2 regions of the Embleya sp. NBC_00888 genome follow, and region 2 is predicted to be linked to the other one. Evidence: riboswitches for the same ligand, from Rfam matches in the RefSeq annotation. Region 2 holds a riboswitch; the other holds the start of a gene.

Region 1 (7,626 bases), 1.1 Mb from region 2:
CACCGCGTTCGGCCGCGAAGACGCCGAGCTGGCAGGTGAGCGAGGACAGCACGAGGATCGTCGTGTTGCCCGTCGAGAACGGGATGTTCAGCTCACTGGCGTGCTCACGCCAAGCGTCCGCGCCGGTGACGGAGCGGATCGTGAAATACATCGCGAACAAGGCCGCGAAGAACATCAGCTCGGACGCCAACCAGACGATCGTGCCGATGCTGACCAAGTTGGGACGGTTGAGCGTCCCGTGTGAGGGGGGCCCGGTTTCTAGTGAAGTTGCTGTCGCCACGGCGGCCATTATTGCGGTCGCCGGATCTGCCCACACTTCGGGGGGCAACCTTTGTACAACGTGTCCGGGTTAGGCTCTGGTTCCGTGAGTGGCTCTGCAGGCGACGCCGGGGTGTTTCTGGCGCACGCGACCCCTGGGAACGTACCGCCGGAACTGACCCCCATTCGGCTCCTGACCGGGTGGGTGTTCGAGCCGATCCCGATCCTGGTCGCGATGCTCTTCGGTGGCCTCTATCTGTACGGGGTGCACAAGCTCAGGGCCCGTGGGGACTCGTGGTCGCGGTGGCGGAGCTTCTCCTTCCTGGGACTGGGGCTGGGCACGTTCCTGCTCGCGACCGAGTCGGCGTTGGCCGCGTACGACACCGTGTTGCTGAGTGTGCACATGGTTCAGCACATGGTGCTGGCGATGATCACGCCGATCTTCCTGGCGCTCGGGGCGCCGATCACACTCGCGCTGCGTACCCTGCCGATCAAGTGGCGCAATCGCCTCAACGCCCTGCTGCACAGCAGATACGCGAAGGTGGTCACCTTCCCCGCCTTCGCCGGGTTCCTCTTCGTGCTCAACCCGTTCGCCCTGTACTTCACCCCTTGGTACGAGCTGACGTTGCGAAACACCTTCATGCACGACATGAATCACGTGCATTTCGTGATCATCGGCTGCATGTGGTTCTGGCCGCTGCTGGGTCTGGACCCGATGCCGCGCGCGAGTCATCCGATGCGGTTGCTCGCGGTGTTCGCGACGCTGCCGTTCCACGCGTGGCTGGGTATCGCGATCATGAGTTCGTCCAACGTGCTCGCCGGTGACTGGTACAACGACCTCGGTCGCGACTGGGGCGCGAGTCCGCTCTCGGACCAGGGCACGGCGGGCGGAATCCTGTGGGGCAGCGGCGACATCATCGGACTGCTCGTCTTCCTGGTGTTGTTCGTGCAGTGGGCCCGGGCGTCGGAGCGCGAGGCGGTCCGGGAGGACCGCCGGCTGGATCGACTCGAACTGATCGAGGCCGGCCGCAAGGCGCGCGAGGAGCGGTTGGCGCGCGAGGCGGCCGAGGCCGGGGGCGGTGCGGAGCAGGGCTTGGAGGACGCCGGAAAACCCGTGTCGAAGAGCACTCTTCCGGGTGACTCTGCCCAAACGGAGGAGGCCGACTCGGCCGTCCGGGTGGCCCGCGGGCCCGAGCCGCGGCCGGCCGCCGCGGCCGAGTAGCGTCGCGGCATGATCCTGGAACGTTTCCTGCGCCGGCGGCGACCGGAACCCGCTCCCGTGCTCGTCGACGACGGCACGCTCGTCGTGGTCGGGTCCTGCTTCGACCCCTCGCGCGCCGATTCGGCGGTGGTCGCGCAGATGCGGGCCGCCGGAGTCGCGGTGGAGACCGGCCCGTTCGTGATGCGGCACGTGCTGACCCTGCCGGACCTGGCGGCGGCCGACGAGGCGGCCCGGATCCTGACGCCGGACGGTTGGCGGGTGGTGGCGCCGGCCCCGGACGAGCGGCCGCTGCGGGTGCTGATCTCCCGGCAGCAGGTGATCACCGGCCTGGAGCCGGCCCGGGAGCGGACCCGGATGGCGGGCCTGGCCCAGCGCCTGGGCGGCGACGCCGAGGGTTACGAGGTGCTCGCGCGCGGGTGATTCGGGGTGCGTCGGGGGTGCGGTCGGTGCCGCCCGGGCCGCACCGGGGCCGGCCGGGAGCGGGACGAGCGCGTGACGAGGCACACATTTTCGTGCCGAAAAGCGCTAACATCCGGGTCGATCCGAGTGTTGCCCGTACCGAACATGCGCAGCCTGAACATATGCAGCCCTGAACACACGCAGCCCAGACACAGGCAGGTGGACATGACGCGCGGCGAGACCATGACCGTCCTCGTGTACAGCGACGACCGCAACACCCGACGGAAGGTCACCCTCGCGCTCGGGCGCAGGCCCGCCGTCGACGTGCCGTTCGTGGAATACCTGGAGTGCGCCACCGAGCCCGCCGTGATCGAGGCGATGGACAAGGGCGGCATCGATCTGGTGATCCTGGACGGGGAGACCGCCCCGGCCGGTGGCATGGGTGTGTGTCGTCAGCTCAAGGACGAGATCTACAACTGCCCGCCGGTGCTGACCCTGGTCGGCCGTCCGCAGGACGCGTGGCTGGCCACGTGGTGCCGGGCGGACGCGGTGGTCGCCCACCCGCTGGATCCGCGTACGCTCGCGGACGCGGCCGCCGACCTGATCCGGGGCCGGATCGCGGGACGCCAGCCGGCCTGACCGCATCCCGGATAACCACCCGGCCGCGACGGGCGCGGTGGGTACGCTGTCGCGGACTCATCCGATGACACAGCGGGAGCGGACCATGGGCGCCTCGGCCTCTACGAACAAGAGCGGCGGCAACCCGGCGGCCCGTTCCTGGCGGGACCTCCTGGCGACGCTCATGCGCGGCGACGACCTGCCGGCCGACGCGACCGCGTGGGCGATGGACCACATCATGACCGGCGAGGCGACGCCGGTGCAGGTGGCCGGGTTCGTGATCGCGCTGCGGGCCAAGGGCGAGACCGTGGACGAGGTCTCGGGTCTGGTGCGGGCGATGTACGCGCACGCGTCGACGATCGAGGTGCCCGGCCGTACGGTCGACATCGTCGGCACCGGTGGCGACCTCGCGCGGACGGTGAACATCTCGACGATGTCCGCGATCGTGGTCGCGGGCACGGGCGAGACCGTGGTCAAGCACGGCAATCGGGCGGCGTCCTCGTCCAGCGGTGCCGCCGACGTGCTCGAGGCGCTCGGTGTGGTGCTGGACCTGACCCCGGAGCAGGTGGCCCGGACTGCCGAGGAGGCGGGCATCACGCTGTGCTTCGCCCAGCGCTTCCACCCGTCGCTGCGGCACGCCGCGCAGGCGCGGCGCGAGCTGGGGGTGCCGACCACGTTCAACTTCCTGGGGCCGTTGACCAATCCGGCCCGGGTCCGGTTCCACGCGATCGGGGTCGCGGATCTGCGGATGGCGCCGATCGTGGCCGGTGTGCTGGCCGATCGGGGTGCGACCGCGCTGGTGTTCCGGGGCGACGACGGGCTTGACGAGTTGACCGTCACGACCACGTCGCAGGTGTGGATCGTGCGGGACGGCGACGTGCGCGAGGACCGGGTGGACCCGCGCGACCTGGGCATCCCGCTGAACGGGATCGAGTCGTTGCGCGGCGGCGACGCGGCGTTCAACGCGGAGGTGGCCCGGAAGTTGTTCGCGGGCGAGCAGGGCGCGGTGCGCGACGCGGTGTTGTTGAACTCGGCCGCGGCGCTGGCCGCGTTGGGCCCGGGAGAGGGATCGTTGACCCAGCAGTTGGCGGCCGGGATCGATCGCGCCGCCGAGGCGATCGACTCGGGCGCGGCGCAGGCCGCGCTGGATCGTTGGGTGGCCACGACCCGGTCGTTCGCGCGGGGATAGCGGGTCCGGGCGGGAGACCGTACGCCGGGTGGGTCGTGGTCGACCCGCCCGGCGTCGTGCCGTCCAGGATGTGGGAATGGTGGGGCCGTCGTTGCGCGGGGCGCTCCGTCTGGTAATAATTCTGCGCAGGTCACGAGTGACAGTGGAAAGCCCCGGCTTGCTGTCCGGCAACCCTCGCTCCGCGGTGGGGTGCCCCGGGTGATGACACGGCCGGGCGTCGTAAGGCGCCCCGGCAAGCGCGGACCCCTTGCATGACGGCGGGCAATTGCTCCATGTGACCCGGGGGTCCTGTACCTGGGGAGCATGTGATGGCGTGAAATCTCTTTCTCGAAACGGGCGAATCGCCCTGATCTGTACGCGCTGAGTCGTCGCGCGTCGCTTTTTTGAGACCACATTTCACCAGCGGATCACCCGGTGCGTTTCCATGTCGATTCAGCGACATTTGCCTCGGTGTTCCGTGCCTGCCGAGGAGTTTCGCGATGACCGTCGACACCGCTTCCGCCGCCGCCTTCGACTGTGACGTCGCGATCGCCGCGCCGCTGCCCGTGGTCGGGCGGGACGTGCTCGTTCCGCTGGTGACCGGTGGCGAGGTCGAGTACGCCGCGCTCGACTACGGGGCGAGCGCGCCGTGTCTACAGCGGGTGTGGGACGACGTGTCCACATACCTGCCCTACTACGGCAGTGTGCACCGCGGTGCCGGCTACCTGTCCCAGTTGTCCACCGACCTGTACGAGCAGAGCCGGGCCACGGTCGCGAGCTTCCTGGGGCTGCGGGCCGACGACACGCTGCTGTTCACCCGCGGGACCACCGACTCGCTCAACCTGCTCGCGTCGGTACTGCCGCGCGGCACCCGGGTGTTCGTCTTCGAGACCGAGCACCACGCGGCGCTGCTGCCGTGGCGCCGGCACGCCGGGGTGACTCAGTTGGCCGCGCCGTCCTCGCCGGCGCAGGCCGTCGCGACGCTGGAGGCGGCGCTCGCCGGGTCCGGCGACGGGCCCCGGCTGGTGTGTGTGACCGGTGCCTCGAACGTGACCGGTGAGCTCTTCCCGGTCGCCGAGCTGGCCGAGGTCGCGCACCGGCACGGCGCGCGGATCGTGCTGGACGCCGCGCAACTGGCGCCGCACCACCCGGTGTCGGTGGCCGACCTGGACGTGGACTGGATCGCGCTGTCGGCGCACAAGCTGTACGCGCCGTTCGGCTCCGGCGTGTTGGCCGGGCGGGGCGACTGGCTGGACGCGGCCGAGCCGTACCTGGCCGGCGGCGGGGCGAGCAAGGCGGTCAGTCGGGACCACGTGGAGTGGCAGCGCGGTGCGGCCCGGCACGAGGCGGGGTCGCCGAACGTGATCGGCGCCTACGCGTTGGCGTCCGCGTGCCGGGCGATCACCGAGGCGGGGCCGGCGGCGCTGGTCGCCCGCGAGGAGGCGCTGCTCGCGCGCCTTCGGGCGCAACTGGCGCAGATTCCGGCGGTGCGGACGCTGGAGCTGTTCGGGCCGGAGTCGGCGCGGGTGGGGGTGCTCTCGTTCGTGGTCGAGGGGTGGAACAGCTCGCGGTTCGCGGCGGTGTTGTCTGCGGAGTACGGGATCGGCGTGCGGGACGGGCTGTTCTGCGCCCATCCGCTGGTGCGGCACCTGTTGGGCGGGCGGGCCGACCAGCCGAGCGAGTGCGGGTCTCCGGACGCGCCCGAGGGTGAGCAGAACCTCAACGCGATCCGGGTCAGCTTCGGCCTGGGGACGCCCGTCGAGCACCTGGACCGCTTCGCGGGGGCGGTGCGGGAGATCGTGGAGCGTGGGGCGTTGTGGAGCTACACGGTCGATGGGGGGCGGTGTGTTCCGGACGCGGACCCGCGCTCCGTGCGGCAATTGCCTGCGGCGTAGGGGGTTTTGGCCTCGCCGGCCGGGCGTCCTCAAACGCCGGACGGGCTGGGGTGGGTGGGTTTCGGTGGGTTGATGCGGTTCGGCTGCGCCCGGCTCGGGGGTGGGGTGGCCCGCCGGGGGTGTCCTCAAGCGCCGGACGGGCTGAGTGGCCTCAAGCGCCGGACGGGCTGATTTGGTGTTCGGCCGGCGCTGGGCGTCGGCTCCGCTGGGTTGGCCTCAAGCGCCGGCCGGGCTGGATTTGGTGTCGTCGGGCGGTGGGGCTGCGGTTTTGATTGCGTCGGGAGGGGTGTTCTCAAGCGCCGGACGGGCTGGGTCCGGGCGCTTTGGGGCGCCCGGACCGGGGTTATTCCAGGCCGATGGCGAAGGCGGCTTCGAGGTCGTGTTGGGAGTAGGTGCGGAAGGCGATGTGGGTGGTGGTGGCCTCCACGCCGGGGACCTTGTTGAGGTGGCCGGGGATGACGTCGGCCAGGTCGTCGTGGGCGCGGACGCGCACCATGGCGATCAGGTCGAATTCTCCGGTCACCGAGTAGACCTCGCTCACGCCCTCGATCGCGGCGATCGCCTCCGCGATTTCCGGGGTCTGGTCCACACGCGTCTTGACTTGCACGATCGCGGTGATCACGGGTAGTCCTCCGGCTCTCGACGACAAGGTGCCCGAGCTTAGTCGGCGCACGTGCGCCGGGTGGTGTCGGTGGCGCGACCGCGGCTTCACCCGATCGAAGTGGTTTGCTCCGGCCACACCCTGGGTGCGGCCGGCCGGCCCAGGGTGAGCAGGTCGGACAGTTCGTGCCGGCCGCTCGCGTGCATCCGGCCGATGAAGGCGCGCAGGACGTGCGCGGTCGCCCGGGCGTCGGCCAGCGCTCGGTGGGTCGGGTCGGTGGGCGCCTCGAAGTACCGCGCGAGCGTGCCCAGGCGCATGTTCGGCACCGTCCCCGGCGGCAGCAGCGCGCGGGCCAGCGCGAGCGTGTCCACGACCCGCAGATCGGGCCACGGCGCGTCGCAGGCGAGGCTCGCCGCACGCAGAAAGCCCACGTCGAAGGGGGCGTTGTGGGCGACCAGGATGGCGTCCTCGGCGAACCGGGTGAACGCCGGCAACACCAGTCGCAGCGGTGGCGCGTCGGCCACCAGGTCGTCGGATATCCCGGTCAGGTCGGTGATGAACTCCGGGATCGGTACGCCGGGCGCGACCAGGGTCGCGAACTCGCCCAGACGGTCCGATCCGCGCAGGCGTACGGCGGCGATCTCGGTGATCCGCGCCTCCTGCGGATCGAGGCCGGTCGTCTCCAGATCGACGACCGTGAACACCTGACGCTCCACCTCGTCACGAATCGCTCGGGACCCGGGCATGGTTCGCAACTCGTGGCCCGGGGCGATACTGTCCGGCGGGCGGGAACGCCGCGGCCGGTCGGCCGCCGGCAAGCCCTGATTCGCCGAACCTCGTGACCGGCAATCCCGGTGCGCGGTGCTGCTCATGTACCGGACGGTACGTTTCCGGCCCGACACGGCCGCGCCCAGGTACCTCTCGCCGCCCGGCATCATGGGTGTACGCGGGCCGCTCGCGGACCGGCAGACGCTCGCAGACCAGACAGGAAGGGAACACGCATGTCGATCCAGGCCCCCACCGAGGACACCCGGTGGCGTTGCTCGCTGTGCGGCAACCTGACCCGGTTCGACGTGACGCGGACCACCAAGGCGGTCGAGTTCACCCACCTCGACCTCGCGGGCGTCGCCCGGGTCGAGGAGCGCGAGATCGTTTCCGACGAGATCGAGTCGGTGCGCTGCCGCTGGTGCAACGCGACCGACTCCGTCGAGCTGGTGGCGCGACCCGACGCGAGCTGAGTGCCGAGACCGTGCGGCGACAATGGGACTGTGCATCGTTTCGGCATCGGGGCGGCCCGGCGCGGCCGTCCCCGCTCCGGAACACGCCATGATCAAGGCGTCGGCGTCCCGGCAACGGTGACGTGGGGAGGGGCCTCAAGGGAACGGGAAGGACCGGAGGAGCAGTGAGCGGACCGGATACCCGCGCGGACGAGGTCACGCCTGCGCACGCCGCCGAGGCCGCCGAG
Region 2 (7,626 bases):
CGAGAAGTGCCCGATCCGCAGGTCCGGACGCAGCCGGCGAAGCAGCACCGGCACCAGGGTGAGGTGGTAGTCCTGCACGACCACCTTCGCGCCCTCGGCGGCCTCGTCGGCCAGTGCCTCGGCGAAGGCCTGGTTGTACGCCTCGTAGGAGGCCCACTCCTTGCGAAAGCGCGCGTCGAAGACCGGCTTGGACGGGGTGTCGTAGAGCAGGTGGTGGACGAACCACAGGGTCGAGTTCGCTATGGCGTTGTAGGCCCGCGCGAAGGTGCCCGGATCGATGTCCAGCATCCGTACGGCCAGGCCACCGGTGTCGTGACCGGCCAGATCCAGCCGGCCCGAGGGGGCGGCCCGGGTCGCGGTGCGATCGGCCTCGCCCAGGGCCGAGCACACCCACACCGCGCCGGTCCCCTGGCCCGCGGTGGACAGCCCGGACACGAGTCCGCCGCCGCCGCGACTGACCGACAGTGTGCCGTCGTCCTCCAGTGCGAAGGACACGGGACCGCGATTCGAGGCGACCAGGACACCGGCGGGAGGGGGAGCACTCATGCCCCGACCCTAGCCACGCTTTCCGGTGCGCAAACCCGGCCCGATCGCCCCCGCGGCTCGAACGGTGTGGCGAGTATCACGTGCGCTTGTCATTACCGGGAGTAGCGGAGGTGTGCTTTCTCTTGACTCGTCGGGCCGATCTCGCCCGGGTTCGACCGGGGCTCTCCCTGCGGACCCGTTCGTTGGACGGGGTCCGAAAAAGGGCGACGGGGCAAGGGGGAATCGGGAATGGGCAACAATCGTGGCCTGGCCGCGGGCGCCGTGGCCGCCGCATTGATCCTGGCGAGCGGCGCGACACCGGCGGTCGCCGAGGGCGACGGCGCGTGCAACGACGGCGACGCGTGTCTGTACTACAACTCGAACGCCAAGGGCGCGCGTTTCGATCACCGGTACAACGTGGCCAACTACTCGGGGTACCGGTTCATGCCGTCCCCGGACGGCAGCAGCGGCGCGTGGACGGCGGTCAAGAACAACGCGGCGTCGGTGTGGAACAACGATCCGACGCACATCCTGCGGATCTACTACGGCAGCAACTATCAGGGCCCGGTACAGGAGATCGGTCCGAAGTCCACGGCCAATCTCGATCCGGCGCTGAAGAACAACAACGCGTCGGGCAGTTGGACCGCGCAGTAGTGCGCCCGCGCCGCGTCCCGAGCCCGGTCCTGGTGGGCGTCGTACTGGGCGTGGTGTTGTGCGCCGCGTCGGCGGGGTGCACCGCGAGCGACGAGCGCGCGGACCCGGCGGCGCGGGCGCCCGGCCGCGCCGACCCGTCGGTCCCGCCGCCGCTGAACGCGGTCCCGCCCGCGGGCGAGGTGACCCGGCTCGACCTGCCGATCGCGGCCTACCTGCCGACCCCGGAGCAGCGCGCCCGGCAGACCGCGGCCGAGCAGGTGCTGATCCGGGCCTGCCTGGGCCGGCTGGGCCTGACGTATCCCACCCCCGCGACGGCGGACACCGAACCGGTGCTGCGCTCGCGCACCGAGCGCCGGTACGGGGTGGGCGACCCGGTCGAGGTGGCCGGCTGGGGTTTTCGGCCGCCGGGAGCGGCGCAGGCGGGCGACAAGCCGAGCGCACCGGCCCTGGGCCGCGAGCTGGAGGTGGCGCTGTACGGCGCCGCGGCGGCGGACGGGGTGCCGCCGGCACCGACCGAGGGCAGCGATCGGCCGGGGCCGGGCTGCCTGGGCGAGGCGCGGTTCGCCCTCGGTGTCGATCCGGCGCTGGAGCGCGCGGCACTGCCGAGCCGCCTGGATGTGGAGTCGTTCGAGCGCTCGCGCGCGGATCCTCGGGTGCGCCGGGTGCTCGCGCTGTGGTCGACGTGCATGCGGGGGAAGGGGTTCGACTACCCCGACCCGTTGGCGGCGGGCGGCGATCCGGCCTGGGACACGCCCGTGCCGAGCGCACGCGAGATCGCGGCGGCGACGGCGACGGTGGCCTGCCGGGCCGAGCACAACGTCGCGGGCATCTGGTACGCGGTCGACGTGGCGTATCAGCGGCAGGCGATCGAGCGCGAGGCCGCGGCGCTGACCCGGGTGCGGGCGGCCCGGGAGAACACCGTGCGCAAGGTCGCGGAGGTGCTCGGCGGCTGAGCCCGCCGGCGCCGCCCGGCGATCAGCGCTCGACCAGGCGGGTTCGTGCGCGGTATGCGGGCACAGTCGCCATCGGTGGCCGCTCCCGGGCCGCGACGTCGTGCGTACGCAGCCGGAAACCGCCCTCGTCCCGCTCGAACTGGGTCAGCGCGGTGCTCAGCTCGACCGGGTGCGCGCCGTTCGGGCCGCGCCGCAGCCGGCGCTCGACGGCCTGGAGTATCTCCGCCGCCATCCGGCCCAGCCCGGCCTCGTCCTGGTGGTTGTGCCGGCGCACCCCCACGTCCACCTGCGCCATCGCGTCCAGACCGACCAGGCGCAGGGTGTCCACGAGCATCGCGGTCTCGACGCCGTAGCCGCACGGGAAGGGCAGTTGTTCCAGCAACGAGCGGCGGGCCGCGTACTCGCCGCCGAGCGGCTGGACGAAACCGGCGAGTTCCGGCCAGTGCAGGTTGAGCAGCGGACGCGCGACCAATTCGGTCACCCGGCCGCCGCCGGCGGGCACGATCGTGTCGCCGATCTCCAGCGGCCGGTCGTACATCGCCTTGACCAGTTGCACCGAGGTGTCGGTGAGCAGCGGGCCGAGGATCCCGGTGACGAAGTCGGCCGAGAAGTCCTTGAGGTCGGCGTCCACGAACGCGACGATGTCGCCGTCGGTGACCAGGAGCGAGCGCCACAACACCTCGCCCTTGCCGCGCACGGCCGGGAGCGCGGGCAGGATGTCGTCGCGGTGCACGACCCGCGCGCCCGCGTCCGCGGCGATCCGGGAGGTGTCGTCGACCGATCCGGAGTCGACCACGACCAGCTCGTCCACCAGCGGCGCGCGCTCGATCAGCTCGGTGCGGACCACCTTGACGATGTCCCCGACGGTCGCCGCCTCGTTCAACGCCGGCAGGACGACGCTGACCCGAGTGTCTCGTTTGGCGTCAAGAAGCTTGTCGACGGGCCAGTCCGCGGCGACGGAGGACCGTCGTCGAAGCCAGGCGCTCACCTCGGGCTGCACGTTCGAAATCCCCTGTCGTCGCCGGTGTTCCGGCCTCGGTCACGGCCACCCTTCATCGTCTCGCGAGGTGGACCGGATGATCGACGCGGCACCGGTTCGGTTACAGTCGTCGTCACCGGTAACGACGATCGCACGTCGTGCCGGACAAACGCGGACCGGCCACCTCGCGAAGGGTGTGTCCACCGCCATAGCAGCTCATCCAGAGGGGCAGAGGGAACGGCCCGTTGAAGCCCCGGCAACCATCCGATCGTCATTCCTCGTGACGCGCTTTCGGCGCGAGCGAGCACCGGCGGATCGGACAGGTGCCAAGTCCGGCCCGTGGAACCCCACGGGTAAAGATGAGGACAGAAAGGCCCTCGCCATGGCGACACCCACCGCCACCCGTTCCACCAGCGCCACCTCCACCTCTTTCGGTCCGGCCGTCGCGCTGTCGTGTCGCGAGTGCGGCGAACGCACCGAACTGGGTCCCAAGTACGCCTGCGAGTCCTGTTTCGGCCCGCTCGAGGTGGCCTACGACTTCGGTACCGTCACACGTGAGCGGATCGAGGCCGGCCCGCAGAACATCTGGCGCTACGCGCCGCTCCTGCCGGTGTCCGCGGACGTCGCGTCCCGGCCCAATCTGAACCCAGGTTTCACCAAGCTGGTCCGCGCCGAGAACCTGGGCCGCGAGCTGGGCATCGCGAAGCTGCACGTCAAGGACGACTCGGGCAACCCGACGCACTCCTTCAAGGACCGCGTGGTCGCGATCGCCGTCGAGGCCGCGCGCACGTTCGGCTTCACCACCCTCTCCTGCTCCTCCACCGGCAACCTGGCCGGCGCGGTGGGTGCCGCCGCCGCCCGGGCGGGCCTGCGGAGCTGCGTGTTCATCCCGTCCGACCTGGAGGCCGGCAAGGTCGTCACGGCGGCCGTGTACGGCGGCGAGCTGGTCGCCATCGAGGGCACCTACGACGAGGTCAACCGGTTCTGCTCGGAGCTGATCGGCGACCCGGCCGGTGAGGACTGGGGCTTCGTCAACGTCAACCTGCGGCCGTACTACGGCGAGGGTTCCAAGACGCTCGCGTACGAGATCGCCGAGCAGCTCGGCTGGCGGCTGCCCGAGCAAATCGTCATCCCGATCGCTTCGGGTTCGCAGCTCACCAAGATCGACAAGGGCTTCCGCGAGCTGATCGCGCTGGGGTTGGTCGAGGACGCGCCGTACAAGATCTTCGGCGCGCAGGCCACCGGGTGCTCCCCGGTGGCCGCCGCGTGGAAGGCCGGCCACGACGTGATCCGCCCGGTGCGGCCGGACACGATCGCCAAGTCGCTCGCGATCGGCAACCCGGCCGACGGCCCGTACGTGCTGGACGTGTGCAAGCGCACCGGCGGCGCGGTGGAGGACGTCACCGACGCCGAAGTGGTCGAGGCGATGAAGCTGCTGGCCCGCACCGAGGGCATCTTCGGCGAGACCGCCGGTGGCGTGACCGTCGGCTGCCTGCGCAAGCTGCTCGCGTCCGGCGCGCTGGACCCGGACGCCGAGACGGTCGTGCTCAACACGGGCGACGGCCTCAAGACGTTGGACGCGGTCACGCCGACCACCGGCGCCACCGCGACCATTCGACCCACTCTGGAATCCTTCCGAAAGGCCGGCCTGGCATGAGCGTCTCCGTTCGCATCCCGACGATCCTGCGCACCTACACGGGTGGGGCGGCCGAGGTGTCCGTCGAGGGGAGCACCCTCGCCGAGGTCCTGGACGCCCTGGAAAAGGATCACACCGGAATTCGCGCGCGCATCCTCGACGACGAGGGCAAGCTGCGCCGCTTTGTGAATCTGTACGTGAACGACGAGGACGTGCGCTTCGCGGACGGTCTCGCCACGACGATCCCCGACAACGGCAGCGTTTCGATCATCCCGGCGGTCGCCGGCGGTTGCTGACGCGATAGGCGACCTTGCCGATCTTCATCGGCACTGATCGCGAAACGGAACCGAGAAATCCGCCGTCCGGAGCACCGGGCGGCGGATTTCCTCTCTCCCCGGCCGCCGTGCGTTACACGTGTTTACCCGGGTCCATTTCCCCGCTTTGGCGGCGTTGCGTCGGTAAACCCGTGGCCGGAATCACACCCGATATGTATCGAAAGTCGTTTTCCTGATGAATTGAAATACGGCTTTCCTGGTGGTTCACGAAGAATGCGAGCTTTATTCACTCGGGAATTCTCGTCCGATTGACCTGTTGCTCCGGGCATCCGTCCGGATACATTCAGCCGCGGTCGTAGCGGAAGGCCGGGTCCTTCTGGATACGAACCCGGAGCTGCGGCGTGCAGTATCCGTGAAAGGGCCAGTAACAGGGGAGTTAGGAATGGCTCAGGGCGCCGTCAAGTGGTTCAACGCGGAGAAGGGGTACGGCTTCATCGCGGTCGACGGTGGTGCGGACGTTTTCGTCCACTACAGCGCGATCCAGATGGACGGGTACCGGACGCTCGAGGAGGGGCAGCGAGTCGAGTTCGAGATCTCGCAGGGGCAGAAGGGGCCGCAGGCCGACATGGTCCGCGTCACCGCCTGAACCAGGGGGCATCCGCTCCTCTGCTTGAAACGGTCCACACCACGGACTGCACGACACATCGCAGCACAACACTTGTCCCGATCTCTCGTCCGACCTGTTGTCCGATGGTCGGATCGGATGCGTATCGGGTGTGATCAGTGACCGGGGCCCGGCCTTCCCGCCATGCGGGGGCCGGGCCCCGGTCGTTGTGCGTGCGGCCGCGCGGACCCGCGCTTCGTGCGACACGCGCGGGGGTGTGCGCGGACGGGTCGGGACCGGCCGTTGCGCTTGCACTCGGCATGGTCGAGTGCTAATCATTGGCGTTAGCACTCTGGATGTGAGAGTGACAGAAACGGACCGAGCCGGTGAGGCTCGGCACCCGTGAGGGAGGGATCCTCGCGGTGGTCGGGTCGTCCGTCGCGGGCACCTGTGCGGTCCGGCACTCACCCCCGTTCTGGGAGGACTTCACCACATGGCCAAGATCATCGCGTTCAACGAGGAAGCGCGCCGCGGCCTCGAGCGCGGGATGAACCAGCTCGCCGACGCCGTCAAGGTCACGCTGGGCCCCAAGGGCCGCAACGTCGTGCTCGAGAAGAAGTGGGGTGCGCCCACCATCACCAACGATGGTGTGAGCATCGCCAAGGAGATCGAGCTCGAGGACCCGTACGAGAAGATCGGTGCGGAGCTGGTCAAGGAGGTCGCGAAGAAGACGGACGACGTCGCCGGTGACGGCACGACGACCGCGACCGTCCTCGCCCAGGCGCTCGTACGCGAGGGCCTGCGCAACGTGGCCGCCGGCGCGAACCCGATGGCCCTCAAGCGTGGCATCGAGAAGGCCGTCGAGGCCGTCTCCGAGCAGCTTCTCGCGCTTGCCAAGGACGTCGAGACGAAGGAGCAGATCGCCTCCACCGCCTCGATCTCCGCCGCGGACCCCCTGATCGGCGAGATGATCGCCGAGGCCATGGACAAGGTCGGCAAGGAAGGCGTCATCACCGTCGAGGAGAGCAACACCTTCGGTCTCGAGCTCGAGCTCACCGAGGGCATGCGCTTCGACAAGGGCTACATCTCGCCGTACTTCGCGACCGACATGGAGCGCATGGAGGCCGTCCTCGAAGACGCCTACGTGCTCATCGTCAACTCGAAGATCACCTCGGTGAAGGACCTCCTCCCGCTGCTGGAGAAGGTCATGCAGTCGGGCAAGCCGCTCATGATCATCTCCGAGGACGTCGAGGGCGAGGCCCTGGCCACGCTCGTCGTCAACAAGATCCGCGGCACCTTCAAGTCCGTCGCCGTCAAGGCGCCGGGCTTCGGCGACCGTCGCAAGGCCATGCTCGGCGACATCGCCATCCTCACCGGTGGCCAGGTCATCTCCGAGGAAGTCGGCCTCAAGCTCGACACCGCGGGTCTCGAACTCCTCGGCCGCGCCCGCAAGGTCGTCGTCACCAAGGACGAGACGACCATCGTCGACGGTGCCGGTGACTCGGACCAGGTCGCGGGTCGGGTCAACCAGATCCGCGCCGAGATCGAGAACTCGGACTCGGACTACGACCGCGAGAAGCTCCAGGAGCGCCTCGCGAAGCTGGCCGGCGGCGTTGCCGTGATCAAGGCCGGCGCCGCGACCGAGGTCGAGCTCAAGGAGCGCAAGCACCGCATCGAGGACGCGGTGCGCAACGCGAAGGCCGCCGTCGAAGAGGGCATCGTCGCCGGTGGTGGCGTGGCCCTGCTCCAGGCGTCGACCATCGCGTTCGACAAGCTCGAACTGGACGGCGACGAGGCGACCGGCGCGAACATCGTGCGCCTGGCCGTCGAGGCCCCGCTCAAGCAGATCGCGGTCAACGCCGGCCTCGAGGGCGGCGTGGTTGTGGAGAAGGTGCGCAACCTGACCCCGGGTCACGGCCTCAACGCCGCGACCGGCGAGTACGTGGACCTCATCGCCGAGGGCATCATCGACCCGGCGAAGGTCACCCGTTCCGCGCTGC

What was found. A riboswitch is a leader RNA that binds a small molecule or an ion and turns the genes downstream of it on or off. The one in region 2 is predicted to bind S-adenosylmethionine.
Region 1: it holds a riboswitch for S-adenosylmethionine, as region 2 does, so the genes downstream of both, OG948_RS11085 (aminotransferase class V-fold PLP-dependent enzyme) here and thrC (threonine synthase) in region 2, are expected to answer to the same signal.

What each region holds. Positions count from the first base shown of each region.
Region 1 covers NZ_CP108784.1:2,763,803-2,771,428, reverse strand. Annotated here, with positions in the region: gene OG948_RS11110 (heme-copper oxidase subunit III) at 1-289, opposite strand, end outside; gene OG948_RS11105 (cytochrome c oxidase assembly protein) at 365-1,480, shown strand; gene OG948_RS11100 (hypothetical protein) at 1,490-1,900, shown strand; gene OG948_RS11095 (response regulator transcription factor) at 2,105-2,518, shown strand; gene trpD (anthranilate phosphoribosyltransferase) at 2,583-3,686, shown strand; SAM riboswitch class IV at 3,815-3,931, shown strand; gene OG948_RS11085 (aminotransferase class V-fold PLP-dependent enzyme) at 4,166-5,560, shown strand; gene OG948_RS11080 (Lrp/AsnC ligand binding domain-containing protein) at 5,904-6,182, opposite strand; gene OG948_RS11075 (exonuclease domain-containing protein) at 6,269-6,865, opposite strand; gene OG948_RS11070 (hypothetical protein) at 7,163-7,399, shown strand.
Region 2 covers NZ_CP108784.1:3,866,629-3,874,254, forward strand. Annotated here, with positions in the region: gene OG948_RS15965 (trehalose-6-phosphate synthase) at 1-546, opposite strand, end outside; gene OG948_RS15970 (peptidase inhibitor family I36 protein) at 775-1,179, shown strand; gene OG948_RS15975 (hypothetical protein) at 1,164-2,132, shown strand; gene OG948_RS15980 (glucosyl-3-phosphoglycerate synthase) at 2,155-3,132, opposite strand; SAM riboswitch class I at 3,325-3,477, shown strand; gene thrC (threonine synthase) at 3,494-4,768, shown strand; gene OG948_RS15990 (ubiquitin-like small modifier protein 1) at 4,765-5,043, shown strand; gene OG948_RS15995 (cold-shock protein) at 5,465-5,668, shown strand; gene groL (chaperonin GroEL) at 6,120-7,626, shown strand, end outside.